Regions from separate parts of the Paenibacillus sp. fava2 genome, predicted to be linked through region 1. Evidence: riboswitches for the same ligand, from Rfam matches in the RefSeq annotation. Region 1 holds a riboswitch; each other region holds the start of a gene.

Region 1 (7,260 bases):
GCCGTACTTCTCTGCAAGCGCCCCGACCTGCTGCGGGATTCCTGATAGGGCCAGCTTCCCGCCGTCCTGCGCCAGCGCAGCTGCCGCCCGGCCGATATACGCTGTAGATTCAGTATTCTTAAGCGCCTCTATCTCCTGCCAGTGCTCTTCATCCGTCCCGAACTCTGCCAATACCAGCTCGGTCCGCATCCAGCCAGGTGATAGCGGTATAACCGCAATCCCGTCTGCAGCAAGCTCTACGGACAAACCGTAAGCCATACGGTTTAGCGCATTTTTGGCCAGGTCATAATAGAAATTCCCCGTATATTTATCCCTGTCCCAGAATGTCGTATGGATAATCAGTCCGCCGCTGTCCTTGGACTTGCGCATCAGTGGAACCGCATAATAATTGGTCATCAGCTGCGCCCTGACTCCTGCTTCAAACATATTGTCCCAGTGCGCCGGCGGTTGCTCCCAGAACGGCTCCAGGCCGATCGGCATGGTATTTCCGCCCCAGACATTATTAACCAGGATATCAAGTCTGCCCTTTTCCTCGGCAATCTGCCGGATTGCCTTCTCCGTCTCCTGATCATTTGTATGGTCGCAGCGGATCGCGGCCGCTTCACCGCCGATCTCCAGAATCTCTTTACAGACCGTATCTATTGTCCCCTTTACTTGGCCGGCCTGCTGTGGCCCCGTACTTCTGCCGGTGATATAAACAAATGCTCCCGCGCGGGCCAGCTCGATGGCAATGCCCCTCCCCGCCCCTCTGCTTCCTCCGGTAACCAGTGCCACTTTTCCTTGCAGTGTCATCTTTAATCCAGCTCCTCTCCGGTTATCGTTCATAATATGTGCTTCCCTGTTGTCTTTAATCATTATAACCGGTATATATGTCACCAACTGTCATATATAAATGATACACTTGTAATAAACTATACAATACGTAGCAACGTTAAAGGAGAGAGAACAAAATGAGGGCCGACCGTTTATTATCCATATTGCTTCTGATGCAGGCCCGCGGCAAAATAAGCACACGCGAGCTGGCCGGGCTGCTTGAGGTTTCCGAAAGGACTGTTATGCGTGACATGGAGGCGCTTAGTGCATCAGGTATTCCAGTCATAGCTGAAAGAGGCCGGGACGGCGGCTGGATGCTGCCCCAAGGCTACAGAACCACGCTTACAGGCATGAAACCCCGGGAGATCGGCTCGCTGCTTCTGACGGCGGACACCACTGTTCTGGAGGCGCTGGGGATACAGGAGGACTTTTCTTCTGCAGTCCGTAAGCTGGAAGCAGCGGCAGCAGCCAAGCCGCAGGATTCTCCGCTCCAGCTCCTGACTCAGCGCATCCATATTGACGGCGCAGGCTGGCACCCTTCAGGCGAAGCTTATCCTTACCTCCCCCTGCTGCAGGAAGCAGTATGGACAGACCGGATGGTCTCCATGATTTACAGCAACAATGGCGAACAAAAGGTGCGGAAGATTGCCCCGCTGGGATTGGTAGCCAAACGCGGGGTCTGGTATGCTGCTGCCGAGTGCGGAGGTGAAATGCGGACCTTCCGGGTTTCGCGGATTACTAGAGCTGAAATAACCAGTGAAACCTTTACCCGTCCGCCGGGGTTTGATCTGGCGAACTATTGGGAGCAATCCACCGCTTCATTCAAGGCAGCACTGCCCCGTTATCCTGTCACCCTGCTGCTCAGCAGCTCGGGCCTGCATTCGCTTCAACAGGAGCGGTATACAACCGTTCTGTCCACCCGGCAGTCTGCCAGAGGAGGCTGGCTGGAGGCTCAAGCGGAGTTCCACACCCTGGAATCTGCCTGTAAAATCATATTATCGCTTGGACAGGAGGCTGTGGCAGCCGGTCCGCAGGAGCTGGTAGTCAGCCTGATGGCTGCTTTGCAGGAAACTTCTGCTTTATATGAAGAAATGACCCGTAATTCCACTTCTGCCGGAAACGGGATTTGAGTTTTTATGTCAGTTTTTACAATAGACTGTTCCCCCGTCAATCACCTATACTATACCAATACACACCATTTTTTTTAGGGGGAACTTTATTATGGATTGGATGACCAAGCTTCCGTTAAAACAGAGAATTGTAGCCGGCTGTTATCTTGTCGCCGCATTGTTCGCTGTTCCGGTATTAATTACGATGGTAGTTATGGGCAAACTCATTCTCGGCATCATTCTCATTGCGGCGCTTGCAGGCTTGACTTATCCCCTTGCGCGCTTTGTCGAGAGAACGCTTACATCTTCTTTTGACGAGTTCTCCAATGTCACCCACACCATTGCCAAAGGCGATTTTACAAGCCGGGCTGATGAAAACGGATCTATGGGTGAGGTCAGCCGCTCCTTCAACATCATGATCGACAAGCTCAAGAAAATTTTAACCGAAGCCTCACAAATTACCAAGCACGTTATGGATGCCAGCAGAGGGATCGAAGACAAGAACCACAGCCTCAAAATAGTAATGGCACAGGTTGCCTCCTCCTCTAATGAACTTGCTGTCGGTGCCAATGAAATCTCCGCAGATATCGCGGACATGACAGAATCGATTAAAGATATTGAGACAAAGGTAGCCAACTATACACATTCCACCAAGGAAATGAATAAACGCTCTATACATACGCTTGAACTGGTAGAACAAGGACGGCTGTCGGTAGATACCCAGGCTGAAGGCATGCGCAAAAATATCGAAGCTACGGGCAAGGTTGCCGGTACCATTGAGGCCCTCTCCCAGAACGCCCGCGGGATTTCATTGATTGCCAAATCCATTACTGAGATCGCCGAGCAGACTAACCTGCTGTCGCTGAATGCTTCAATTGAGGCAGCACGCGCCGGCGAACACGGCCGAGGTTTTGCCGTTGTGGCCCAGGAGGTCCGTAAGCTTGCTGAAGAATCCACCGCATCAACCAAAGAAGTATTCGGCCTGATCCGCAGCATTGAATCCGATATCAAGCAGGCCGTAGAGAATATCGCCATCAATGAAGAGGTTGTACAGGTGCAGAATGAGCTGATTGTAGAGACAGCCCACATTTTCTCGCAGATTGTACAGAGCGTGCAATACATAACCGAGCAGATAGCTTCCTTCTCCCAGGAAAGTGACCTGATGCTGGAAAGCGCACTTAAAATATCCAGCGCCATTGAAAACATATCCGCAATAACCCAGCAGACCGCAGCCGGCACCGAAGAAGTATCTGCTGCAATGAATGAACAGATCAACGCCCTGCAATCTGTCGCCGATGAAACCGACAAAATGACGCAAGCTGTATTCCAGCTGCAAAAAACCATTCATATTTTCAAATTCTAAAATACTGGTTCTCAGGCCCTAAGACTGCCGCTCACATAGAGCGGCAGCTTTTTTTTGGATGTGCTCTCAGGTTTCACCAAATCGTTCTGCAATTCGTCAAATTTCGTATTTTTCTGCATTATTGTATTGACAATGATAGAGTTAAAAATATATTGTAAAAGTAAAATTAACCAATGAAATATTATCCATTGGACCTAACTTTATATGGCAAAATTCTCCGAAAGGAAATGACGCAAAGCCATGGATCTACAGTCTCAGTTTCTGGGACCAGGATAGCCAGGTTGCAGCCGGGACGTAAGCACCATTACGTTCTGAACGGCTATACTTGCAACTGGCCTGTGCTCATTTGAGTACAGGTATTCTATTGTCACTAGAGTCGCTAGAATCGCTAGACAAATACACAACGGATAGGGTGGAGCATTTGAAAACAGTCGCAGATTATATGGCGGAGGCACTTCGCAGCCTTGGCGTAACACATTCCTTTGGTATTATCGGCAAATCTATTTGTCCTATAGCTCTTAAGATGGTTGATTACGGTATCGAATTTATTCCGGGCAGACATGAGTCCAGCTCCGGCTTTGAAGCCGCCGGCTATGCACTCAAAACCGGAGGTCTCGGAGTCGCCTTCGGAACCTCGGGTCCGGGAGGAACGAATCTTCTTACTGCTGCAGCACATGCCAAGGCCAACAATCTTCCTGTTCTCTTTATTACAGGGCATCAGTCGATTAAAGAACTCGGAATTCCGCAGTGCCAGGATTCCTCCTCTTATCTGGCTGATCTGGCGGATATGTTCAGACCCGCTACGCTGTTCAGCAAGCTGGTAGAGCGCGGGGATCATTTCAGCACGATTTTCAATCATGCCATCTCTATTGCCCTCAGCGGCAAACGCGGTCCGGTGCATCTGTGCATTCCCTTTGATGTCCAGACAGAAATGCTGGAAGAATGCCGTATTGTTATTCCTGAACACGAGCCGCTTGTCAGCATCGGCAATTTTGAGCGTGTAATTGCCGCAATCAACGAATCATCGCGCCCGCTCATTATTGCCGGCAAAGGCGTAAACCGTTCCGGCACCCACCAGGAGCTGGTACAGCTGGCTGAAACCTTCAATATTCCTGTCGTTACCTCACCGGGAGGCAAAGGAGCCATCGCCTGGGATCATCCGCTGTATCATGGACCGGTAGGTGTGGGCGGATGCAAGCACGGGGATGATCTGCTGAACAGCAGCGATCTGTATATCGTGCTCGGCTCACGCCTGAGCGATATGACCATCTGCAATCTCAAGGCGGAGAATCACCCTGCATTGCTGATCCAGTTTGATTCCGACCCTACCTTCGTCGGCAAAATCCTGAATTCACCAACCATTTCAGTCAGCGGGGATCTGCGTGACAACCTTAGCTACTATCTGGAGAATATTGACCGGGATACTGCGGTCAAACACGAAATAACAGTAGATGCCAATTACCGCGACGAATTGCCTGATCTGCCTAAACTTTCGATCGCTTCGGTCTTGAGCACTTTAAGCGATCAGATTCCTTATAACAGTTCCGTCTTTGTAGATGACGGCAGCCACGGCTTCCATGCTGTAAAATGGTATAACGTCAAGAAGCCTGGAAGCTTTATCTTTGATGCCTACTTCGCCTGCATGGGCAATTCCATCGGCATGTCGATCGGAGCCAAGGCTGCTGCTCCGGACGAAACCGTCTTCTGCATCACCGGGGACGGCTGCTTCATGATGCTAGGGGCTGAGATTAATACTGCTGTGTGCAAAGACCTGCCGGTTATTTTCATTGTCGTTAATAACATGCAGCTGGATATGGCCCTCAAAGGTATGGAAAAGACGACCGGCAGAATTGACGGCACACTCTTCGAGGTTCCGATGGATGCGGCAAAATTTGGTGAATCTCTCGGAGCTGTAGGCTATAAGTGCGAAACGGCTGAACAATTTGCTGCGGCTATTGATGCAGCGGTAGCTTCCAACAAGGTAGCAGTAATTGAACTGCTCACCGACCGTGACGAAATGCCTCCGACAGCGCACCGTGTATTGAATCTTTAATTAACATCATTCAGGGGGTTTTTACGTGGAAAGTTCAGTGAACAGTGGATTCAAGCATTTTACCAACTTGTCCGGAGATTATGGCAATAAGCAGCTGGCGCCGATTAAAGAGCATTTTCCGGAGCTGGCTGAGTATATTATGGGCAACGCATATGGCGATATTTTTCAGCGGACCACGATCGGTGCAGACTGGAAAGAAATTGCTGTTATCTCTGCCCTGATCACGATGGGCCAGTATGAACAGTTGGGCGTACATTATGTAATGGCACTGCGTGTCGGCATGACAGTCGATCAGATCAAAGGCATCCTGCTGCATCTGGTTCCGGCAATCGGCGCTCCGCGGGTAATCTCCGCCTTCAATGTGCTGCTTGCTACCTTGGAAGAAATCAAGTAACTTTAGAACCGGCAGTCTGAATGTAAATCTTTCGATTTGGGGGCTGGAAGGAATGGGCAGGTTTGTTCTGAAAGCAGATTCCGTGAGTAAGATTGTTCATATGCAACTGGAAGGCACCTTCTCCAATGAGGATGGCCTCAAAACAATGCAGGCTTACCAGCAGACAGTCAATCCCATCACAGCTTCAGAATATTCCCTGCAAATTGACTGCCGCAAGCTGAATGTCACCGCACCGGATGTCGTGCCCCTGCTGGAAAGCTGCTTCATTATGTATAAGTCGGAGGGCTTTCAGCAGGTGACTTTAGCACTCGAAAACAACCCGCTGCTCAAGATGCAGCTCTCCCGGCTTGGCCGTAAAGCGGGACTTGATAATATGCTGATCGTTCCTTCCTTTCAAGAATAACAATTAATGTTAAATTAAAAAAGCAACCTGCAGACAAGGTTCTCCTTGCTGCAGGTTGCTTTTTTCCTGTTGTATTTATGTGGTATAGCAGCCCGGTCCTGTGTTAATGCCGTGACTCATGCTTTTCCCAGCCCATACTCCGCTCAACGGCATCCTGCCATACACTATAACGGCGTTCGCGCTCTTCTCCGTCCATCCGGGGTACGAAATCACGTTCCGCTTTATTAAAGCGCTCAAGCTGCTCTCTCGACCAGACTCCTGAGGTCAATCCGGCCAATAAAGCAGCGCCAAGCGCCGTTGTCTCCGCGTAAGTTGTACGGGTCACTGTACTGCCGAGAATATCGGCCTGGAACTGCATCAGCAGATTGTTGCGGACGGCTCCGCCATCCACACGCAGACCGGTCAGCGGCATGCCGGCATCCTTCTCCATTGCGCCAATGACATCACGGGACTGGAACGCCAGCGCTTCCAGTGTTGCCCGGACCAGGTGCCCCGCCGTTGTCCCCCGGGTCAATCCGAAGACAGCTCCGCGCGCGTACATATCCCAGTACGGAGCGCCCAGACCGGTGAACGCCGGCACGACAACCACCCCTTCACTGTCCTCTACTTCAGCTGCCCGCTGCTCAGAGTCAGCCGGACCTTCGATCAAACCAAGCCCTTCGTGAAGCCACTGCACGGCTGCTCCGGCCACAAACACGCTGCCTTCGAGTGCATAATACAGCTCGTCCCCCATTCCCCAGGCTACCGTTGTCAGCAGGCCGTGGTTGGAGACAACAGCTTCCGTCCCAGTGTTCATAAGAATGAAGCAGCCTGTCCCATACGTATTTTTGGCACTGCCTGCCTCAAGGCAAGTGTGTCCGAACAGTGCCGCCTGCTGGTCGCCGAGTACCGAGCGGATCGGAATCTCCGCACCGAACCACCCAGCATCGGCTATACCGAATTCGCCGCCGGACATGCGGATCTCCGGGAGGATGGAGCGTGGAATATGCAGCTCTTGTAAAAGCTGATCGTCCCATCTTCGTTCATGCAGGTTGAACAGCATCGTTCGGGAGGCGTTGGTCACGTCTGTAGCGTGCACAGCGCCGCCTGTGAGCTTCCAGATGAGCCAGCTGTCAATCGTCCCTG
Region 2 (7,260 bases), 1.5 Mb from region 1:
ATACAGCAACCAGCTCCATATCCGGATTCTGCCTGATCACCTGTTCTACACCCTTTCCGAGATTTCCATAGCCTGCAATACCTACTCTAATACGTCTGTTCATGTTGTTCCTCCCTTGCCGGAAGCTTCCGGGTTATTTTTATTGTCTTAAATTACAAGTATATATACATTACATGAAATGTAAACATTTTATTTGCTGTTTCCTGTTTTTTCCTCATTTCTCCCGCATCAGCCAAGGATTATATGAATCAAATAAGGCTATAGCCAAATATACTCATACAGTGAGGTGATTGAGCTGAACAGATACAGGTTCGTCAAGCTGCTGGCCGTGATAGCCGGCGTTGTCATTATTAACATTGCTGTTTTGTCTCCAGGGCTTATGGCTGTAGAAATCGGAGGGGCTGACGCCATAGAAACCGCTGCAGCCGTTACCCTGCTGGTCATCAGTCTGCTCATTGTGCTTTATGCCAGCTATACATTACTGCTCAAACCTCCGGTAGGTAAAGTGGAACGCCCTTCAGCCTTGCCTGACGATTACACAGAACAGCTCGAACAGTATAAAAAGATAAAGGTACTGAAAAGTGATGCCGCCCTTGCCCTCGACCAGCTGGACCGGATGGATAAGAAAAAAAACGCACTGACCCGTCTGCTTGCTCAAAGATTTGATTCCGAAGAGCTTAGCTACCGGAAATTCCAAACCGTCATTAATGAAGTTGAAAAGCTCCTCTACCTCAATATCAGGGGAATTCTCGGCAAGCTCCGTTTATTTGAACCCTCCGAGTTTTCCCTTTTCGCCGGCTCCCGCACACCCGCCCAGTTCACCGACAAGCTTATTCAAAGGAAAACCGCACTGTATAACGATTTTTTCGCCTCCATTAAAGCATTCCTGGGTGCAAATGAAGAAATTCTGCTTAAGCTGGATCAGCTGCTGCTGGAAATCTCTGAGCTGGACGGTACCAGTGATCTGCCCGTTGAAGAAATCCCCTGCATGCAGGAGCTGAGCGCACTGATTACTCAGACGAAACTCTATCAATAGAGGAGGATGATTTATGTCCGGTAAAGGCAAAACGTTCATGATACTAGCACTGATCGCAGCGGCTGTATTTGCTTTAGTCTATTTCGGAATCACACTTACCTCGAATCTGGGCAAATCTACCAAGGAAATTACGGCGGAGGACGCAGATAAGAAGCTGGGTAAGCTCTACAGGGAGATTAAGGTAAACCTTGCAGACCCGGTTAAAGGCCAGATCGATCTTGATCCGGCGGATGTGGGGGATTCGCTGCCTGACATCTCCAAATTTGCGGTTTCCGTAGAGAATACCACAGATCATTATGTTGAAATCTTCTCCTCTACAGAAAAATCCGGCACTGGCAATGACGGCTGGCTGAATGAGGTGGCCTCGGCTTTTAATGAAGCAAATATTATGGTGGACGGCACAGCGGCATCGGTAAAAATCCGCAATATCGCCTCCGGTACTGCGGCCGATTACATAAGATCGGGCAAGTCTATTCCGGATGCTTATACCCCATCCAACGAACTGTGGGGTGAAATGATAAAAGCTGGAGGAATTAAGGCGGAGCTCGTAACCGAACGTCTGGCCGGAAATGTCGCAGGTGTGGTTACCTCCCAAAAGAAATATGACGAGCTGATTGCGAAATACGGCGCTTTGAACGTTAAAACGATCACGGATGCCATCGCGGCGAATGAGCTGTCTATGGGATACACCGATCCTTTTGCCAGCTCGACCGGGCTTAACTTTCTGATTACAGCCCTTGGGACGTTTGACAGCTCAAATCTGCTTGGAGACCAGGCGGTGCAGGGCTTTGAAAAATTCCAGGCCAACGTGCCTTTTACCGCCTCAACCACACTGCAGATGCGGGATGCGGCCAAGACCGGCATGCTGGATGCTTTTGTGCTGGAATACCAGACCTTTGTTAATGCCGCTGACCTCAAAAACGGTTACGTCTTCACCCCGTTCGGCGTCAGACACGACAGCCCGCTCTATGCACTCGGCGATCTGCCCGGGCAGAAGCAGGACATTCTCCGTGAATTCGCAGCATTCGCCGCACAGGATACATTTCAGCAGCTGGCATCGGCTAAGGGCTTTAACGGCTTGAATGATTACATCTCCGAGCTGGCTCCGGTTGACGGCTCCCTGCTATCTTCTGCCCAGAAGCTGTGGAAGGAAAAGAAAAACGGCAGCACCCCGCTTGCAGCGGTGTTCGTTGCCGACGTCTCGGGCAGCATGGCCGGAGAGCCGCTGAACCGGCTGAAGGAATCTCTTTTGAAGGGCCAGAAGAATCTCGGAAAGGACAACAGCATCGGCTTTGTCTCCTACTCCAGTGACGTTACGATCAACCTGCCAATCGGCAAATATGACACTAATCAGCAATCCATGTTTGTCGGGGCGGTCAACAGCCTGCAGGCTGCCGGGGGAACGGCTACTTTTGACGGAATGGTGGTCGCGATGAAAATGCTGCAGGATGAGCTGGCCGCAAATCCCGGGGTGAAGCCGGTCATGTTCCTGCTCAGCGACGGGGAGACCAACGAAGGCCATTCCCTGGCTGAGATCCGCAGCCTGATTGAAACCTACAAAATCCCGGTCTACACCATCGGCTATAACGCCAACATCAAAGCGCTGGAAAGTATTTCCGGAATCAACGAGGCTGCGAGCATCAATGCAGATACGGACGATGTGGTCTACAAAATCGGCAATCTGCTGAATGTTCAGATGTAAGACTACTATACAAGGAGGTCTGTCATGTCTTTTACTATGGAAATCCCCAGCACAGAGCAGCTGAGGGCTGTCATTGCCGAGGAAGCAAAACCTGAGCCTGAAGAGCTTACCCGGCTTAAGGAGCTGGCCAAAAGCAATGTTACCAGCATTTTGGGGCTTGATCTGGAGTCCCTGGAGAAACGCCAAGCGGTACTGCAATCCATTGACAGCTTCGGTATGGGCACCATGCGCTCCTCTTCGGATAAAAACGCCCTTCTGCAGGTATCCGTGGGCAATCTCTCCAAGACCGGGGATGAAGGCGGCCAGGTCGCCAAAGGCTTGACGGAGCTGCATCTGCAGCTGAAGGACCTCGACCCGAGTGCCGTTGATTTTGCCAAAAGTGGGCTGCTGGGCAGGTTCTTCAATCCGCTGCGCCACTATTTTGCCAAGTACCAGAAAGCCGACGCGGTCATCTCCGATATTATTGTGTCGCTGGATAAAGGCAAGACCATCCTCAAAAATGATAATACGACACTGCAAATTGAGCAGCAGACGCTGCGTGAGCTAACCCGGAAACTGCAAAAGGAAATTGAGCTCGGCCTGCTGATGGACCAGGAGATCGAAACGCAGATTGAAGCAGCCAGGGTGCGCGGAGAAGAGGAAGAGAAAGTGCGGTTTATTACCGAGGAGGTGCTGTTCCCGCTCCGCCAGCGGGTCATGGATCTGCAGCAGATGCTGGTGGTTAACCAGCAGGGAATTATGGCGATCGAGGTGGTCATCCGCAACAACAAGGAGCTGATCCGCGGCGTGGACAGAGCCAGAAACGTGACCGTCTCGGCCCTCAAAATATCAGTTACAGTCGCAAGCGCCCTATACAACCAGAAGATTGTCCTGAAAAAAATTGAGCTATTGAACCAGACCACAGACACCCTGATCAGCGGCACGTCAAGAATGCTGAGAGAACAAGGCGCAGCCATTCACAAGCAGTCGCTGGAAACCAGTATCTCTGCCGATACATTAAAGCAGGCATTCACCGACGTATTAACCGCCCTCGACTCCATAAGCACCTACAAGCAGGAGGCTCTGCCCAAGATGCGTGAGACGATCAGCCAGTTCCGCGAATTGGCCGACAATGGAGAGAAACAGATTCTCCGGCTGGAAAAAGGCTCGACACTCGGCTTGTAATGCATGAACTCAGCGATTCCTCCCTGCCTCCCTGAGGTAATAAGCCTTAGGGAGGTGTACATATGCACAAATCAACCCGTAGACATATCCTGCTAGCTGTCATGTGTCTTTTTTTGCCGCCTGTTCTGGTGCTGGTCTCCTTAACCCCTGAGGCAGCAGCTGCCGGGTTTGCGGCTTCCTGGCCGTATAAGGCCGACCGCCTGGAGTCCAGTCAGATGGTTGTCGTAACGGCCTCTTCTTCACGCTCCACTACAGGAGTCCTTTCATTACGCGAGAATCGTAGCGGAAGCTGGAAGACGGTGCTATCAGGCATACCGGTAACGCTGGGTGCAGGCGGCATCGGCAAAACAAAAGAAGGCGACAAGCGCACGCCCTCAGGGGTCTTCAGGCTCGGGGAGGCTTTCGGCTCCGCTGCTGGTCCGGAAGGCCTCAAACTCCCGTACAGCAAAGTCGGCAGCCGGGACTACTGGATTGATGACCCCGGCTCTGCCGAATACAATAAGCGGGTCACCTTTACCGGAGATCCCGGGAGCCGCTGGGCGTCCTACGAACGTCTCCTGCACCCGCTGTATAAGTATGCCGTCGTCGTAAGGTAAAATGATGAACCGGTCGTGCCCGGCAAGGGCAGTGCAATCTTTTTGCATATCTGGAGAGGAGCCGGCCAGCCAACTGCCGGCTGCATCGCCATGTCTGAGAGCAATCTGCTGAAGCTGATGAAGCAGCTGGATCCTGAGCTGTCACCCGCGATTGCCATCGGAATCGCAAACTGATATAGTCCCGTCACTGCGGGGAAAAGAATGAAGCCTGCGCAGTCTGCGCAGGCTTCTTAATGGTTCTGCTATAGTAATAATCCGGGTTAGAGTCTCCACAGTGTAGCACAGCTTGTAATCCCTGCACCGACCGACCACATGAAGAACAAATCACCGGGTACGAGTGTCCCGTCCTTGATGGCATGATGCAGGGTAATGAACGGGCTGCTGGTCCCTGTATACCCGTAAATATCACCTATATAAGGAAATTTGGCTTCATCCTCCTGCAGCTTGCCGGCAATCTCTTTGATCACTGAAAGGTTCAGCTGGCTGAGAATGTAGTGCTTAACCTCTCTTTTGGCATATCCGTGTTTATGGAGCAGGCTTTCAATATTGGTCACTGCTGTAGGGAATGCCACATTGACATTATACTCGGGATGCAGATAGATCTTTTTTTCCTCAAGCGTAAGATGCTCTCCGAACATCTGGGTCATACCGGCAGACGGAAACAGCATGTCTTCCGCCTTTTGCGTATTGGTATAATAAGCGGAATCAATCAGTCCGGAGTCCCCTTCCTCTACCCGTTCCAGCAGAACCGCGCAGGCAGCATCCCCGCAAAGTCCTTTTGAAGCCAGATCCCCTTCTTTATAAAAGCGGGCGATCTGCTCAGAGCCGACAACCAGCGCATACCTTACTCCGGGATTGGTCATCATCGAACGGGCTGCCTGGTCTGCGGCGACTACCATTCCCACGCAGTTCGCATTGCTGTCGTATACAATACAGGACTGTTTCCCCCCGATTGCCTGGTGCAGCAGGGCAGCGTCAGTCGGCGCACTGTATTCATGGGTGCCCGAGGAGACAACGATCATATCGAGATCCTCTCCGCCAAGCCCGCTGCCCGCAAGCAGCGCTTTAGAGGCTTGAATGGCCATATACAGCGTGCTTTCTTCATAGGTGGTCGCATAATAACGATCCTTACGGCCAAAATACTCCCAAATACCAATAAGCTTGTCTGCAGCTTCGCCAGCCTGTTCAGCCAATTGTGCATTGCTAACTTTGAATGGCGGATGGTACACTTCAGTTCCTGCAATCCTTACGTTAACCATATCGGCCCACCTTTGTTAGTGTATTTGTTATTTTGTCAGCATGATACGTTAGAGCCGTCCGGTCTCTTGCGGGTCTGAGCTAGCCTTTTACAATAGCCCACGCTTCGTCCACAGTATCTACAAAATGGCCGTTAAAGCTGGCTTTTGGCGCTACTCGCTGCAATTGCGACTTGGCCACCACTTTAACCGGATTGACGAGAACGGCATGCTTGAAGCTGTTATACATCACGTAGCAGCGTTCAAGCACCGGCAGAATTTCTGCTTTGAAGGGTGCCATGTCCGTGCAGTCAATGATCAGCGACATCTCCTTCAGCGGCAGATGCGGCATCTGGGCTTCGAAAATATCCACCTCTTTAATGGTCTCTTCGAGGTCGGCAAACCCGTGCAGGCTGATAAAAATTGTATTCCATTCAGGGTGCATAGTTGTTTCTGCTATCATCTTAAGGACATCTCCAGTTCTGTTTGTTTGATAAAAGGAAGCAAAGGTATGAATCTTTCAGAATGTGTTCAACAGTTTTCAATAGTGATCAAAACAGGTCAAAGCGCTCCTGCCGGGCAGGCTGTTTCTGTATTACAGCATGATTGCAACTCTCCCTTGTTGTATTTAGACAACAAAAAAACCAAACTATATGAGCGTCCCCGCTGTCATGCCGCTGTTTCTGCGGTTTAGACCGGTGGCTTTGCGTCTTCCGCCTTTCGGCGGAGTTGCCTTTGTTCATCAGCTGGCGCCTCTGAATTACAAACATATTTGGTATTAAGTGTCTAGCTTTATTTATAATTCTACATTCAAATTCCCTAATCCTGCTTGTAATAACCGAAAAATTCCCAAAGGAACAGATTGACTCCACCTGCTTCTTAAGTTAATATTATCCACAATATCAGTAACAACGTTGACAAAGGGTAAGTAACCCTGTATTAAGGACTTCAGAGAGCCGGTGGACGCTGCGAACCGGTGTCCGGCACAGGTGTGAATGGACTTTGTAGTTGCTTTTCCGAACCGTCTGCAAGGATGCAGTAGGGAAATGCCGGGAATCCCGCCGTTATCACGGGAGCGGTATCGAGCTTCACATCTTTTGTGGACTCCGCACCGTATTGACCAGACCGGATACCTGCAGATCAAGCAGCGAAGCGGTTAATTAAGGTGGCATAACGATAACTTCGTCCTTAGCGGACGGAGTTTTTTTATTTGCTGAAGGGGGTGATGGCCATGGAGGATGGCTGGTGGTGGCGACGGATTATCACAAAATATACCAGGAGGAATTGGAATGAACAAAGAACGTATGCTCACAGGGGACCGCGTTACCGGCAAGCTGCACCTTGGCCATTACTCGGGCAGTCTCAAGAACAGGGTAATGCTGCAGGATCAATATGAATCGTTTGTATTTTTAGCGGATGTGCAGGCGCTGACGACCCATTTTGAACGGCCGGACTATATCCGCCGCCATATCAGTGAGATCACACTCGATTATCTGGCCGCAGGAATTGATCCTGAGCGGACTACCC
Region 3 (7,260 bases), 3.6 Mb from region 1:
TGCTGGTCGGACGGCTGGCACACTGGAAAGGCCAGCATGTCGTGCTGGAGGCAGCCAAGGCCTTCAAGCAGGACAGCAGAGTGAAATTCTGGCTGGCCGGCGATGCGCTGTTCGGAGAAGAGGAATACAAACAGGAATTGATCCGGACGATTCAGCAGAATGATCTGACCAATGTCAGTCTGCTGGGCCATGTGGATGACATACAGGGATTAATGCAAAAAGCCGATCTGCTGATTCACACGTCGGTTACGCCTGAGCCGTTCGGCCAGGTCATTGTTGAAGGCATGGCAGCCGGGCTGCCGGTCATCGCCTCGAACGAAGGCGGGCCTGTAGAGATTGTAGTACCGGGAGTAACCGGAATGCTGATCCAGCCTGGAGACGCAGGGATACTCGCAGAATCCATTACATGGATGCTGGAACACCCCGAGGAGCGCAGACGGATGGCCGAGAATGGAACGAAACGGGTGAAAGAGCATTTTGTCATCGAGAATACCGTCAAGGACATTGTTGATTACTACAAAGGACTGCTGGCGGCAACCTGATTGTGCTTGATGATGCAGCTCCATAAAACTTTGAGGATGATTCACATGAAAATTGCGATAGCGCACGATTACTTAATCCAAATGGGCGGGGCGGAAAGAGTAGTGGAGGTATTCCACCACATGTATCCGGAGGCTCCGATCTTCACAACCGTGTTTAACGGAAGCCGATTGACCGACAACCTCAAAGACGCGGACATTAGGGCCTCCTGGCTGCAGAAAATTCCGGGAGTGAAGACCAATTTTAAAGGGGTGCTGCCGCTATATCCCATGGCCATCCGTGATCTGGATTTTCGCGGATATGATATCGTCCTGAGCTCCAGCAGTGCTTTTATGAAAAGCATTCAGGTGCCCGAATCGACGTTCCATCTCTGCTATTGCCATACACCGATGCGCTTTGCCTGGGATTATGACACTTATATGGAGCGGCAGACCAATTCCGGACTGTTCAAAAGACTGCTGAAGATCTACATGCAGCGGCTCAAGACCTGGGATCAGCGGACAAGTAAAAATGTTAACCAGTTCGTAGCCAACTCTTCCGTCGTGAAGACGCGGATCCAGAACTATTATCACCGCGATGCGGATATTATCTTCCCGCCGATCAACACCGCACGCTTCAGCAGCTCGAACTCAATCGGCGACTACTACCTGATCGTCTCACGGCTCGTATCCTACAAGCGGATCGATCTCGCGGTGGAAGCTTTTAACCGCAACGGGCTGAAGCTGTTCATCGTCGGTGACGGACCGGACCGCAAGCGTCTGGAAGGCATGGCCAAGGGCAATGTGTCCTTCCTGGGCCGGCTGGAGGATGCCGAGGTAACGGGGCTTATGTCGCAGTGCCGGGCCTTTATTTTCCCGGGAGAAGAAGATTTCGGCATCACTCCGCTGGAGGCGAATGCTGCAGGAAGACCGGTTATTGCTTACCAGGCCGGAGGGGCGCTGGATACAATCGTGCCTTATGTGAACGGGGTATTTTTTCAGCATCAGGAAGTTGACGATTTACTGAAGGCCATAAACGAAGTGGAGTCCTACGCATGGGATATCGGCCGGATTATGGGGCATGCCCGCAAATTCGATGAACAGGCGTTTATGGTGCAGTTCAAGCAGTATGTAGAGCAAGCCTACGTTAATTTCCTAAAAGGAGGATGATTGTATGAAGCTGGCAGTTATCGGTACCGGCTATGTCGGTCTTGTATCAGGCGTGTGCTTTACCTTGAATGGAAACCATGTGATTTGTGTCGATAAGGATGAGGAAAAAATCAACAAGCTTAACCGGATGGAATCCCCAATTTACGAACCGGGCATTGAGGCATTGATTGAAATGAATCTGCGTGAAGGCAGACTGTCCTTTTCAGCGGATCTCAAGGAGTCGGTACGCCGCTCCGATATCGTGATCCTGGCTGTAGGAACACCGTCATTGCCTGGCGGCGAAGCCGATTTACAGTATATCGAAGGGGCTGCCGCTGAAATTGCCGATGCCATGGAAGGCTACAAAATCATCATGACCAAGTCCACGGTTCCGGTCGGCACGAATGAACGAATCCGCAAGCTCATCGCTTCCCGCACCAATCACCCCTTCGATATTGTCTCCGCTCCAGAATTCCTGCGTGAAGGCTCCGCGATCCGCGATACCCTGCACCCGGACCGTATCGTTATCGGCCTCGACAACCCGTCGATTGAGCCGGTTATGCGCCAGCTTCATCAGGGCTTCACGGAAAACATCTTCGTAACGGACATCCGCAGTGCGGAAATGATCAAATATGCATCCAATGCATTCCTGGCGACCAAAATCTCCTTCATCAACGAGATCGCCAACATTTGTGAAAAGGTGGGAGCTGACGTGACCATGGTGGCGGAAGGTATGGGGATGGACCGGAGAATCGGCTCCTCGTTCCTGCAGGCCGGCATCGGCTACGGAGGCTCCTGTTTCCCGAAAGATACCAATGCCCTGATTCAAATTGCCGGCAACGTGGACTACGAGTTCAAGCTGCTGAAATCGGTGGTCGAGGTGAACAAGGACCAGCGGTTCATGATCATCTCCAAGCTGCATGAATCGCTTGGCAGCCTGCGCGGCGCCGTGATCGGCATCTGGGGCCTCGCCTTCAAGCCGAATACCGATGATGTCCGTGAGGCTCCGGCCCGCGAGATCGTGGAGGCACTGGTAGCGGAGGGAGCTACAGTGAAGCTGTACGATCCGATCGCCGCTGCCAACTTCCGCGCACAATATGATCATCCGCAGCTGCGCTGGTGCGGCGTGCCGGAGGAGGCTGCGGAAGGCAGTGATGCTGTCTGCCTGCTGACCGACTGGGCACAGTTCAAGGATATTGATCTGCATCACCTGTCCGGCACTATGCGCCGCCAAATCCTGATTGACGGGCGCAACGTCTACTCGAAGGAGCAGATCGAGGGCACGGGCCTGGAGTATCATTCTGTCGGCCGTCCGCAGATGGGCGGGCTTAGCGGATATTCTCCGGTTGCCGGCGCGGTTTAAGCTCGTAAATTTTTTTGAAGGCTTGTACGCTTGTACGCTCTTATCTCTTTCGTGCATAGTGCAAAACTCTGACATAACTATAGCCCTTGATTTTTAGCTTTTAATTCTTAGCTCTTAATCTTTAGCTGCCGCTCAACCAAGCGGCAATTCCGGATCTTTAGCAGGGAGCCTTCCCTGCGTGAACAGCAAACAGCTCACCTGTTGTAAAAAGGATCGGAGAGGAATTTTGGAGCTGTAGGAGCGGTAGCGTCCGCCTTTGTCTTCGGATTTCTACCGCGGCCAGCGGTTTAAATCAGGAAATCCGAAGACAACAGCGGCCGGAAGCCCAAACATTCCTTGCAGTGACCCTTACAACAGAAACGGTTTTGCTTTCCGACAACATACAGCTCCCAATAACAATCCGAAATTTTCGCGTCACATATACCAAGGAGGGGTTCCCATGAAACTAGTACTTCTATCAGGCGGTTCAGGTAAACGGCTCTGGCCATTGTCCAACGATTCTCGCTCCAAGCAATTTCTGAAAGTACTGGAAAGCCCGGCAGGTGAACCGGAATCAATGGTGCAGCGGGTCTGGAGACAGCTGGAGGAAGCAGGGATGACGGGCTCGTCCTACCTCGCTACAGGCCGCAGCCAGGTGGAGTCCATCCAGAGCCAGCTCGGCAGTCATGTGCCGATTATCGTGGAGCCGGAACGCCGCGATACCTTCCCGGCTATTGCGCTGACAGCGGCTTACCTGTATTCCATTGCCGGTGTTTCCCCGGCGGAAACAGTGGCCATTCTGCCTGTCGATCCGTATGTGGAGGCTTCCTTCTTCGATACGGTAGTCCGGCTGGAGCAGACGATGGAGGAGAGCGGCGCGAACCTGGCGCTGATGGGCGTAGTGCCTGAACATGCGTCAGAAAAATACGGATATATTATTCCTACCAGTGATGCGGCGGGGGCAAGCGGCTACCTGCAGGTAAGCCACTTCCAGGAAAAGCCTGACCGTGTGCAGGCAGAAGGGCTCATCAGTAAGGGCGCACTTTGGAACTGTGGCGTATTTGCTTTCCGCCTCGGTTATCTGCTGGATATTCTGCAGAGCAAAGGTCTGCCGCTTAACTACGAGGAGCTGCAGAAGCAATACAAACTGATGGCTTCCATCAGCTTTGATTACGAAGTGGTGGAAAAAGAAGAGAAAATCGTCGTTCAGCCGTATGCCGGCTTCTGGAAGGATCTTGGCACATGGAATACGCTTACAGAGGAAATGAGCAGCAATCTGGTCGGCAAAGGGGTAGTAACCTCGGATTCCGAACGGACCTGCCTGATCAATGAGCTGGATATTCCGATTACGGTTATCGGAGCCAAGGATCTGATCATCGCCGCGAGCCCTGACGGAATTCTTGTTACGCATAAGGCGGAAAGCCCGCGCATCAAGGAAGTGCTCAAATCTCATGAACAAAGACCGATGTACGAGGAACGCCGCTGGGGCCACTACAAGGTAATTGACTATGTGAAATATGATGAGGGCAATGAAGTGTTGACCAAACGGATTTTTATCGAGCAGGGTAAAAATATCAGCTACCAGCTTCATCACAAACGCAGTGAAATCTGGACCTTTGTAAGCGGGGAAGCCAGCATCGTCATCAATGAAAAGATGCATAAGGTAAAGGCAGGCGATGTCGTCCGCATCCCCGAAGGAACCAAACATGCCATTCTGGCGCTGACAGATGTAGAGTTTATCGAGGTGCAGAGCGGCTCCGAGCTGGTGGAAGAGGATAACATCCGGATTACGCTCGATTGGGAAGATATTGAATTACACCAGTTTATTTCTTAGGTCTAATTTATCTATTTAACCAATTGTGAAAAGTGTGAAACGGGTATTTGGAACTATTTATTAAGATTTATTCATTTTTGCTATAAACCTACAACTTCATAGAGTCGATACTTACGGTAAGAAGGATATTTCCTTCCAAAACGACAAAGGCAAACCTACTCGAAAGATAGGGACGCAAAGCTATAGGGCCTCTACCAAGTGGCAGCCTGGCTACCGAAAGGAAGATGAATATTGAAAGCTTACCGTAAGTCTCGTCTGTTGTCTGCCGTATTGTCCGTGGCCGTTTTATTGTCCGCTGTACCTATAGGATTAGGCTTTGCACCGTTATCTGCGCAAGCAGCTTCCGTGACCGGAGCCCCAGTAAATCCCAATGCTTCAGCAGAGGCAGTCAAGCTGCTGGACAAAATGTACGCCATCTCCGGGAAGGGGATTATTACAGGACAGCATGACTATTTCGAAAGTCCGGATGAAATCAGCAACAAGCTGAAGACCATAAGCGGACAGTATGCCGCCCTGCACGGCTATGAGCTTGGAGCGATCGGCGGACAGACTGAGAGTGGGGTAGCTGCGCAGCGCAAGAACATCGTCTGGAGCGCCACCAACTGGCACAAAGCCGGCGGTATCGTAGCAATGACTTTTCACCAGAATCTGCCCGGCACCAAATATGAGTGGGGCAATGTACAGAAAAACATCAGCCAGGCTGATTTTAACAAGTATGTAACACCTGGAACTGCGGAGTATAATGCCCTGATTGCTGATCTGGATAAAGTAGCTGTTTCGCTCAAAAGTTTACGGGACGCAGGGGTTCCCATCCTCTGGAGACCCTATCATGAAATGAACGGCGGCTGGTTCTGGTGGGGCAAGAAAAATAACTTTGCTCAATTGTGGAATATCATGTATGACCGTTTCGTCAACGTTCATCAATTAAACAATCTGCTGTGGGTATGGAATCCGAATGCTCCCAATTCCAATTCGGATCCCTACGAACTGACCTATCCGGGTGCGGATAAAGTGGATGTGCTCGCAGTAGATATATATAATAATGACTTTTTGAACAGATATTATGACAGTCTTCTCAGCCTGGCTGCCGGTAAACCGATTGGTATCGGTGAAAACGGTGAAATGCCGAGTATTGCCAAGCTGAAGCTTTCCCAGCAAAACTATGTTTTTATGATGAACTGGGGAAAAATGCTGTACGAAAACAACACTACTGATACTATCAAAAATTTTATGAATGACAGCTATACCCTGACCCGTGACAAGTATAAGGTATGGGCCGCACCGACAGCAACACCGACGCCGACACCGACAGTCAAACCAACGGCTACGCCAACACCAGTGCCAACGGCAACACCGGCACCAACGGCAACACCGGCACCAACGGCAACACCGGCACCAACAGCAACAACGGCACCAATAACAATTCCGCTACCAGCTCCGGATTCCTCAGTGCAGGAGCCGGCAGTTAACGGACTTAAAGGTGAGTATTTCAAAAATATGACGCTAACCGGTACTCCGGCGCTTGTACGCAATGATGCACAGATTAACTTCAGCTGGCGTCAGGCAGCTCCGCATCCGGTACTCCCGGTAGACGGATTTTCGATCCGCTGGACCGGCCAGATCAAGCCGTCCTATAGTGAAACATACCAGTTGTTTACCAACTCGGACGATGGTATCCGGGTCTGGGTTAACGGCACAGCAGTCATCGACAGCTGGATGAAGCAGAGCGGTACCGAGCGTACCGGCAGCATTGCCCTGCAGGCCGGCCAATTATACGACATTAAAGTAGAATATTATGAGAATGCCGGCGATGCCAGCGTCCGCCTGCTGTGGCAGAGCCCGAGCCAGGCGAAGGTAGTTGTTCCAACCGGCGCACTGTTTGTTAAGAACCCGGCATCCAGCCAGGCAGCAGCAACGCCAGTACCAACGGCTACGCCTGTGCCAACAGCAGCGCCAACACCAGTACCAACTGTAGCACCAACACCAGTACCAACAGAAGCGCCGGTGCTGGCTGTCAAACCGGGACTGGCTCCGGATTCTGTATTGCAGGAGCCGGTGGTTAACGGGCTCAAAGGTGAGTATTTCAAGAACATGACGCTGTCTGGTACTCCGGCGCTTGTACGCAATGATGCACAGATTAACTACAGCTGGCGTCAGGCAGCTCCGGATCCGGTACTCCCGGTAGACGGTTTTTCCATCCGCTGGACTGGCCAGATCAAGCCGGCCTACAGCGAAGCTTACCAGTTCTTTACTAACTCGGACGACGGCATCCGTGTCTGGGTTAACGGCACAGCAGTCATCGACAGCTGGATGAAGCAGAGCGGTACCGAGCGTACCGGCAGCATTGCCCTGCAGGCCGGCCAATTATACGACATTAAAGTAGAATATTATGAGAATGCCGGCGATGCCAGCGTCCG

The links. A riboswitch is a leader RNA that binds a small molecule or an ion and turns the genes downstream of it on or off. The one in region 1 is predicted to bind cyclic di-GMP.
Positions count from the first base shown of each region.
Region 2: linked by a shared signal. The riboswitch ahead of AC4G46_RS14315 (hypothetical protein) and the one ahead of AC4G46_RS21460 (thiamine pyrophosphate-binding protein) in region 1 are both predicted to bind cyclic di-GMP.
Region 3: linked by a shared signal. The riboswitch ahead of AC4G46_RS05140 (PA14 domain-containing protein) and the one ahead of AC4G46_RS21460 (thiamine pyrophosphate-binding protein) in region 1 are both predicted to bind cyclic di-GMP.

Region 1 is NZ_CM177755.1:4,867,881-4,875,140, forward strand. It holds gene AC4G46_RS21445 (SDR family NAD(P)-dependent oxidoreductase) at 1-855, opposite strand, end outside; gene AC4G46_RS21450 (helix-turn-helix transcriptional regulator) at 951-1,943, shown strand; gene AC4G46_RS21455 (methyl-accepting chemotaxis protein) at 2,035-3,285, shown strand; cyclic di-GMP riboswitch class I at 3,482-3,574, shown strand; gene AC4G46_RS21460 (thiamine pyrophosphate-binding protein) at 3,698-5,338, shown strand; gene AC4G46_RS21465 (carboxymuconolactone decarboxylase family protein) at 5,364-5,732, shown strand; gene AC4G46_RS21470 (hypothetical protein) at 5,785-6,135, shown strand; gene glpK (glycerol kinase GlpK) at 6,239-7,260, opposite strand, start outside.
Region 2 is NZ_CM177755.1:3,339,892-3,347,151, reverse strand. It holds gene AC4G46_RS14350 (diaminopimelate dehydrogenase) at 1-103, opposite strand, end outside; gene AC4G46_RS14345 (hypothetical protein) at 287-1,036, shown strand; gene AC4G46_RS14340 (VWA domain-containing protein) at 1,050-2,738, shown strand; gene AC4G46_RS14335 (toxic anion resistance protein) at 2,763-3,902, shown strand; gene AC4G46_RS14330 (hypothetical protein) at 3,965-4,498, shown strand; gene AC4G46_RS14325 (hypothetical protein) at 4,514-4,672, shown strand; gene AC4G46_RS14320 (ketoacyl-ACP synthase III) at 4,759-5,757, opposite strand; gene AC4G46_RS14315 (hypothetical protein) at 5,837-6,196, opposite strand; gene AC4G46_RS14310 (hypothetical protein) at 6,245-6,427, shown strand; cyclic di-GMP riboswitch class I at 6,387-6,477, opposite strand; T-box leader at 6,639-6,926, shown strand; gene trpS (tryptophan--tRNA ligase) at 7,023-7,260, shown strand, end outside.
Region 3 is NZ_CM177755.1:1,171,457-1,178,716, forward strand. It holds gene AC4G46_RS05120 (glycosyltransferase family 4 protein) at 1-542, shown strand, start outside; gene AC4G46_RS05125 (glycosyltransferase) at 588-1,688, shown strand; gene AC4G46_RS05130 (UDP-glucose dehydrogenase family protein) at 1,693-3,030, shown strand; gene AC4G46_RS05135 (sugar phosphate nucleotidyltransferase) at 3,470-4,843, shown strand; cyclic di-GMP riboswitch class I at 4,982-5,061, shown strand; gene AC4G46_RS05140 (PA14 domain-containing protein) at 5,075-7,260, shown strand, end outside.